2 regions of the Oceanobacillus iheyensis HTE831 genome follow, and region 1 is predicted to be linked to the other one. Evidence: a T-box and tRNA genes for the amino acid it is inferred to sense, from the RefSeq annotation. Region 1 holds a T-box; the other holds one or more tRNA genes.
What was found. A T-box is a leader RNA that pairs with one kind of tRNA and senses whether it is charged. The one in region 1 lies ahead of leuS (leucine--tRNA ligase), so its partner is inferred to be a tRNA-Leu.
Positions count from the first base shown of each region.

Region 2: it encodes a tRNA-Leu, which carries the amino acid that the T-box ahead of leuS (leucine--tRNA ligase) is inferred to sense. The anticodon was not compared.

Region 1 covers NC_004193.1:2,357,751-2,361,964, reverse strand. Annotated here, with positions in the region: gene OB_RS11890 (DUF2332 domain-containing protein) at 1-592, shown strand, start outside; gene OB_RS11885 (DnaJ family domain-containing protein) at 611-949, shown strand; gene OB_RS11880 (hypothetical protein) at 1,033-1,434, shown strand; gene OB_RS11875 (tRNA (mnm(5)s(2)U34)-methyltransferase) at 1,500-2,057, opposite strand; T-box leader at 2,227-2,449, shown strand; gene leuS (leucine--tRNA ligase) at 2,529-4,214, shown strand, end outside.
Region 2 covers NC_004193.1:661,436-665,649, reverse strand. Annotated here, with positions in the region: gene OB_RS03450 (TetR/AcrR family transcriptional regulator) at 78-695, opposite strand; gene OB_RS03445 (HXXEE domain-containing protein) at 927-1,514, shown strand; gene OB_RS03440 (HXXEE domain-containing protein) at 1,525-2,169, shown strand; tRNA gene OB_RS03435 (tRNA-Leu) at 2,451-2,534, opposite strand; tRNA gene OB_RS03430 (tRNA-Lys) at 2,539-2,614, opposite strand; tRNA gene OB_RS03425 (tRNA-Gln) at 2,994-3,068, opposite strand; tRNA gene OB_RS03420 (tRNA-Asp) at 3,074-3,150, opposite strand; tRNA gene OB_RS03415 (tRNA-Glu) at 3,174-3,245, opposite strand; tRNA gene OB_RS03410 (tRNA-Ser) at 3,265-3,355, opposite strand; tRNA gene OB_RS03405 (tRNA-Asn) at 3,361-3,435, opposite strand; gene OB_RS03400 (SprT family protein) at 3,626-4,078, opposite strand.

The DNA of each region.
Region 1 (4,214 bases):
TGGATTACAACTTTTATGTGATCTGTATGCATATACTTATAATAGTAATAAAAGTAAATTTGGAAATATTGATTCTGATTTAACAATAAGTTCTTTTGTGAGAAAAGGAGATTTACCTTCTTTTACATCAAAAGAATTACCTATCAAGGATAGGTTAGGTATAGATTTACATGTTTTGAATTTAATGGACGATGATGATGTGAGATGGTTGAAATCATTAGTTTGGCCAGAGGATTTGCATAGAATAGAAGTGTTGGATAAAGCTATTGGTCAATTTAATAAGGCAAATGAGCAAATCAGGCTAATAGAAGCGGATGCCTTAAGTTGTCTAGAAGAACTAGCTATAGAATGTGATAAAGAATCTATACTTTGTATCTTTCATACACATGTTGCAAATCAACTTACTAAAGAACAACGTGAAACCTTATTAGATCGTGTTTCTGAAATTGGGAAAAAACGAGATGTATTTCATATTTATAATAATATTTGGGATGGACAGTTACATGTAGAAAGTTATATCAACGGTAACAGGAATGAAGAATTTAAAATGCATACACATCCTCATGGGGAATGGTTCGATTGGCCAATTTGAAAAAAGGAGTTAAAACGAATGGATAGGAAATATAATGATATAATTGGCGATATTTTAAAGGATTCCGGCGAAATGAATAGAAAAGATTTAAACGGAATGGGAAAACCTTTACCGAAGGATTATGTGAAACGAGATGTACTTCAAAACTTCCAGAAAATCGCAAAAGATGCTGGTTATCTTCCTTATTGGTTAAAGCTTCAAAAAGAGATTGCCATACAACTTCAAGCGGTCAATAATGAAAAAGAATTAAAAAAAATTAATAAGCGTATTAAAGAGTATAATAGGGTTTGTCCTCCTTCAATGCAACGTCCAACCATAGAGTATGAGGAGTTAGAAAAAGCAAAAACGAATTGGTAGTGCAAATTTCCTCTTTCTTGAATTTTATTTTATGATACAATAAAAAAGTTGAAATTCAAGATATAGAAGTGGAGCGATATTGGATGATGATCCAATTGATTATTGGCATACTATTTTTTATTGGTTTATATATATTAACAATCGATGAAGCCAGATGGGTAAAGATAGTCTCATTTGTCTACTACATCATATTATCTATCATTTTTATAGTGGGGTATAATCAGCGTTTAGCATTTATTGAGCAAAGTGAAACAATTGTTAAAGTTGTAGAAAATCCATTATATAGTTGGGTAACTACGTTTGGGTATTTATACTCGATCCCCTTTATGTTGATTTCATTTTATATATTATTGCGTATAGTATTACAAATCAAAAATAAAATGAAAAAAGCGTTAATTTCTGGTTTGTTTCTGTTTATTGTTTTTACCGTGGGTCATTTTATGAACCTATTGTTTATATTACTATTTTATGGGACAACAAGTTGAGTCAAATGATAATTGAAACGAGTAGAAGATCCACTTGAAAAGTGTTCATCTTTTCAAGTGATATCTCATCTTTTTTGGATAGCTAAAATAAAGGGTGGGTAATTTTTTTGATTTACAAAACCATATTGTAAGACGTTGTACAGTTTTTGATCTAAATTAGCCACATGCTTTAATACTGCCTCTTTTTCACTAGTACCTCCATCATGACCGTAATATACGACAATTACAATGATTCCATCTTTCTTCAACTTTGTTAATATTTTTTGAATAGCTTCTATTGTTGAGTCTGGTTTCGTTATAATTGATTTATCGCTTCGTGGTAAGTATCCTAAATTGAAAATAGCTCCTCCAATAACATCGTGTTGTACATAATCCTCGATTAGCGCGTGACTTCCGTGTATTAATGTAACATTGTTGTTATGATACTTTTCCAGTGCTTGTTTTGTGTTTTGAATAGCTTGTTGTTGTATGTCAAATGCATAAACATGACCACTTTTTCCAACTACTCGACTTAAGAATAACGTATCATTACCATTACCGCATGTTGCATCAATAACAACTTCACCTTCACTTATTGATTCCTCTAATAAATAATGGGCGAAATGTAATATCCCTTTTAACATTAGCAGATTTTCCTCCATTTGCTTTTGTGATATTTACATTTTAGCATGTCTAATATTAATAAATAAATAGAAGTAAGTTTCCAATTTGAGAAATATGTATATACTATGATTATATTTCGATGGTTTCTTGACATCGAAAAGTATTTTCATTATAATTCCATTAAATCAATTAACGACTATGATAAGGACTAGTAGTGTGTAACTCATCAAAAAAAGAGAGACAGTGGTTGGTGAAAACTGTTGATGATGTACATATGAACTCACCTTGGATGTTGCTGTAGTGAACTTAAGTAACTATTGCCGTTTCATCAACGTTATCGATGTCAAGTGAGTGTCTTCATAGACGCTAATTTGGGTGGTACCGCGGGAAATAAAAGCTTCTCGTCCCTGTTTATGAGGGATGAGTGGCTTTTTTTAGTTTACTCAAAAAATTAAAGTGTAAGCAGTTTTACTATGAAAGGAAGGGTTGACATGAGTTTTCAGCATCGTCAAATAGAAAAGAAATGGCAAGATTATTGGGAAGACAATAAAACTTTTAAAACAGATACGTTCTCTAATAAGGAAAAGTTCTATGCATTAGATATGTTTCCTTATCCATCAGGGCAGGGATTACACGTAGGGCATCCAGAGGGATATACCGCTACAGATATTTTAGCCCGTATGAAACGTATGCAAGGATATGAAGTAATGCACCCAATGGGTTGGGATGCGTTTGGTCTTCCTGCTGAGCAATATGCAATTGATACTGGTAATAGCCCTGCAGAATTTACAAATCAAAATATTAATACGTTTAAACGTCAGATTAAAGAATTAGGTTTCTCTTATGATTGGGATAGAGAAATAAATACAACTGATCCAAATTACTATAAATGGACACAATGGATCTTTAAAAAATTATATGAAAATGACCTAGCATATATGGATGAAGTCGCGGTGAACTGGTGTCCGGCTTTAGGCACAGTGCTTGCGAATGAAGAAGTAATTGATGGTAAAAGCGAAAGAGGCGGACATCCTGTAATCCGTAAGCCAATGAAACAATGGATGTTAAAAATTACGGCATACGCTGACCGTTTGTTAGAAGATTTAAATGAATTAGATTGGCCAGATAGCCTAAAAGAAATGCAACGAAATTGGATTGGACGCTCAGAAGGTGCGGAAGTTACTTTCTCTATAAAAGGAAACGAAGGGACGTTTACTGTATTTACTACACGTCCGGATACATTATTTGGAGCAACATATGCTGTTGTCGCTCCGGAACATCCTTTAGTAAAAGAAATAACAACGTTGAGTCAAAAAGAAGCAGTTCAAAACTATTTAGATGAAATACAGACCAAATCAGATTTGGAAAGAACAGATTTAGCTAAAGATAAGACTGGTGTATTTACGGGAGCGTATGCAATTAATCCGGTTAATGGAGAAGAAATGCCAATCTGGGTTGCGGATTATGTATTAATGAGCTATGGAACGGGAGCAATTATGGCTGTTCCTGCGCATGATGAACGTGATTATGAATTTGCAAATACATTTGGCTTACCTATTAAAGAAGTAGTCGCTGGTGGGAATATAGATGATGAGGCTTATACTGGTGATGGTGAACATGTTAATTCTGAATTCTTGAATGGGTTGGGTAAGGAAGAAGCAATAACGAAAATGATTGATTGGCTAGAAGCTAATGGTAGTGGGGAGAAAAAAATAACTTATCGTCTACGTGACTGGTTATTTGCTCGTCAACGCTATTGGGGAGAACCAATTCCAATTATTCATTGGGAAGACGGTACAATGACAGCTGTACCTGATGAGGATTTACCATTGACACTTCCTCAAGTTGCTGAAATAAAACCTTCAGGTACGGGAGAATCGCCATTAGCAAATAATACTGATTGGGTAAATGTAGTTGACCCAGAGACTGGATTGAAAGGACGTCGTGAAACCAATACAATGCCACAGTGGGCCGGTAGTTGTTGGTATTTCTTACGTTATATTGATCCAAATAATACAGAGCGATTGGCAGATCCAAAGGCATTAGAAGAATGGCTACCTATCGATATATATATAGGTGGAGCAGAACATGCGGTTCTCCATCTGTTATATGCTCGTTTCTGGCATAAATTCTTATTTGATATTGGAGTCGTCTCCACAAAAGAACCATTCCAAAAG
Region 2 (4,214 bases), 1.7 Mb from region 1:
ATAACCTTACTTAAATAAACCCTCGTTAGTATAACTATTTTTTTAGAACTACATTTCTAACAATAGCATGTAGTTCATTATTTTTTAATGCCAGCCGCATAATAAGCCCCATTAATTGTAATTGTGGATAGAACTTGCGCCATATGTTCTGGGGATTCTTTTCTTCCACTTTCAATCCATTCTTGAATAACACCCAAATGAGCTGAAGCAATATATGAGACAATATATTTCCCAGGAACTATTGTCTTATCTTCATCAATAATATTGTTGTAATTATTATTAAATATAGAACCCCAAATAAATTCTTTTAATCTTGAATGAAAAGACAGATCACCTTTTGGACTTAGAACTGCTTGTATGAAGTTACTGTTATCATTTATGTATTGAAAAATAATAACTGCTAGTTGAAAAGGTATTTTAGTTGTTCCTGAATGACTAAAATCGTCTATAATTTTAGGGAGGTTTTTTTTAATAAGGCTAGCCATTTCCTCTATTACTTCTTCTTGGCTTTTGATCATTAAGTCATGCTTATCTTCATAATGAACGTAAAAAGTTCCTCGATTTATCTCTGCTTTGTTTGTAATTTCTTTCACAGTAACAGCATCAAATCCTTTATCACGAATCAATTCAACAAAAGCAGTTCGAATTGCTTTCTGAGTCCTTATAATCCTTAAATCTGTATAGTTTTCTTTCATGATACCCTCCCGAAAAAATTAATGAACATAATCCTAAATATGTCTGTTAACCAACATATATCTATTTCTGTCTATTGTATAAAAGTCATTAGCAGAAGACAATATAATTAAACAACATGTTGTTTAATATAGTAATTTCCAACTCATAAAAGAAGGTGAGTATTGATGAATTTTTTAAGAAATCATTGATATAATATCGGGCTAGTATTTTTTATTCTAATTGCTTTTTACATGATTTTCTTCGGTGTTCACACGCTATCCCATATAGAGATTATACTTGTAGCATCTTTTATGGCATTGCTCATTCATCAGTATGAAGAATACGCACTCCCTGGAGGTGCTCCCGTTATAATAAACCGTGCATTGTACGGTGAAACTAAAGATTATGACCGATTCCCAGGAAACAAACAAAGTAGTCTAGTGGTTAATATGTTGGGCTGGTTAGTGTATATCATCCCTATATTCTTTCCACAATTCATATGGTTAGGTCTAGGTTCCATGTTTTTTGGTTTCTTTCAATTTTTAGGTCATGGTATACAAATGAATTTAAAAACAAAAAGTTTTTACAATCCTGGACTTTTAGCTGTTGTTTTACTCCATGTACCAATTGGTATATATTATATGATCTATGTACATTCACAAGGATTAGTAACCGGAATGGACTACTTGTACGGTATTATAGCTTTTGTAATTTCAGTCTTAGTAAGCATCGGACCCGTGAAATTATTGCAAGACAGAAAATCACCATATCCTTTAACTAATGAAGAAATGAATCGTTTTAATATTGTTGAGAAATTAAATAAAAGAGGCGTTAAATAGGAGGTAGATTATGAAGTTTTTGCTAAGGCACTTTTATAATATCAGCGCATTTATAGGGATCGCTATTATCATAGGTACAATTATTTTTTGGTCGGATTTAAGCGTGCTACAAAGGCTCGCTTTATTAAACTTAGCCGTTTTAAATTTTCATTTTTATGAGGAGTTTGGTTTTCCTGGTGGGTTTCCTATGTTCGCTAATACTATGTTTGCTTACAAAGATAGCCCTAGACCTGAAAGATTCCCTCTTAATCAAATGTCAGCATTCCTGACTAATTGGGGAACAGCTGTAGTTTTATATGTGCCACCAATTTTCTTTCCAGATACAATTTGGTTTGGTTTAGCTCCTATACTATTTGGTGGATTTGCCCAACTCATTGTCCATGGCATCGTAAATAATAAAATGCTAAAAAGTTACTATAACGCTGGATTGTTATCAGTTCTTTTAGGACATTTACCAATAGCAATTGTATATATAATTTACATTCAGACTCATAATATGGCTTCCATTTGGGATTATATTATAGGAATTGTTATTATGGTTGTTTGGTATGTTGTAGGCATTCGCATAATTATAAATAAATCACTAGAAGATATGAATTCTCCTTACCCTTTCGCACCAGAAGAAATGGTTCGTTTTAAAAATAATAAGATATAAATTTAGTTTGATGGATTTGAACAGGTTTTCTGGTTCAAATCCATCATTTTTTATTTAAATGATATATTGTACAACTAACCTGCTCTTTAATGGAGTAGAATCTAACGTTTAATCATTGAATGAACACTATCTTTTAATTTAACTTTCACTGACCAATCTAGACTGGTATGCTGAAGTTAATAAACTGGATATTTAGAGAGTATCAGATACTCCTTATTAGTTTTCAACACAAAAATACCAACAGGCTCTCGCCCATTGGTATTACTGGTTTCATATGAAGATGCGGTCAGTGGGATTTGAACCCACACGGGCTATACGCCCACTAGGCCCTCAACCTAGCGCGTCTGCCATTCCGCCACGACCGCAAAATGGTGAGCCATGAAGGATTCGAACCTTCGACCCTCTGATTAAAAGTCAGATGCTCTACCGACTGAGCTAATGGCTCCGATTAAAAATACATGTAAAACAGAAATTATTTAATATACATGTGGTGATTCGTCATGTTGCATGATATTTCAATGAGGCTGCATTCCTCACAAGCCTGCACATATTCGACCTAAGTAATGACCCCTGTATCTTCAAGTTTATTCAAGAAGTATATGCTTCGGGGTTACTCGATGCTAACTCGGCAGAAGTTTCGCTCAAAAAAATGTTCGTCATGTTGCATGACATTTCAATGAGGCTGCATTCCTCACAAGCCTGCACATAGTAGTTATTCAACGATGTTAGCGGCTTGCTCTACCGACTGAGCTAATGGCTCTTAGATAAAAAACAATAAAAAAATACTATTACTGCTAATAGTATTGTACCTTCAAAATAAAAAATGGCTGGGCCACTAGGATTCGAACCTAGGGTACACGGGATCAAAACCCGATGCCTTACCGCTTGGCTATGGCCCAACTTATGGCGGTCCGGACGGGACTCGAACCCGCGACCTCCTGCGTGACAGGCAGGCATTCTAACCAACTGAACTACCGGACCAATGTTTATTTTATTTAGAAGGATGACCCGTACGGGATTCGAACCCGTGTTACCGCCGTGAAAGGGCGGTGTCTTAACCGCTTGACCAACGGGCCATTATTTAAGTAAAAGTAATGGCGGAGAAGGAGGGATTTGAACCCTCGCGCCGCGTAAACGGCCTACACCCTTAGCAGGGGCGCCTCTTCAGCCACTTGAGTACTTCTCCTTTAATGGCTCCACAGGTAGGATTCGAACCTACGACCGATCGGTTAACAGCCGATTGCTCTACCACTGAGCTACTGTGGAATAATAACTATGTATTGCTTCATTGAATAATTACGGCAACGAAAAATATCATACTACATATTTCATTGATTGTCAACAAGTTAATACATATTTTTTTAAATCATCTGTTGTGTTGCTTGTCTCACTAACTGTCAGCTTTATTAATTTAACACGGATAGATATTTATAGTCAATACTTCTGTTGAAAAAAATTAAATTTCCTTTAAACTGCCTCTGCATTTGCCACACCTATACTTTCTCATATTAACCTTTCTTACTCTTTTATACACAAAACCACATTGAATACATTGATATTTATAACGATATTCTCTCTGTTGTGAAGGTAGTGGCGAACAATGCCTTGGAGATCCTGTAGCTTTTAAGAGCTCTTTAAAATCACGATCTCCATGTTTATATCCTTTCCCTTCTATATGAAGGTGATAATGACATAACTCATGTTTTATTATTCCATAAAACTCTTCTTTATTACTCTCTAATACATATTTCGGATTTAGTTCAATTACCCTTTTACTCGGCAGGTATCTTCCACCAGTAGTTCTTAAACGAGTATTGAAATACACCTTGTCTATAAAATGTTTATTAAAATACGTTAAGGATAGCTTATCGACTAATTCGAACAATTCTATATCACTAGGAAGTTTCATTTAAAATTTCACCCTACCTTACCAATAACTATATTTCTAGTTTAATATATATTAGTATCATTTCCTATTATATGAAGCAAAAAAACACACCTATCTAGTTCTATTTTATGTAATAAAAATGCTTCAATTCAAAGAT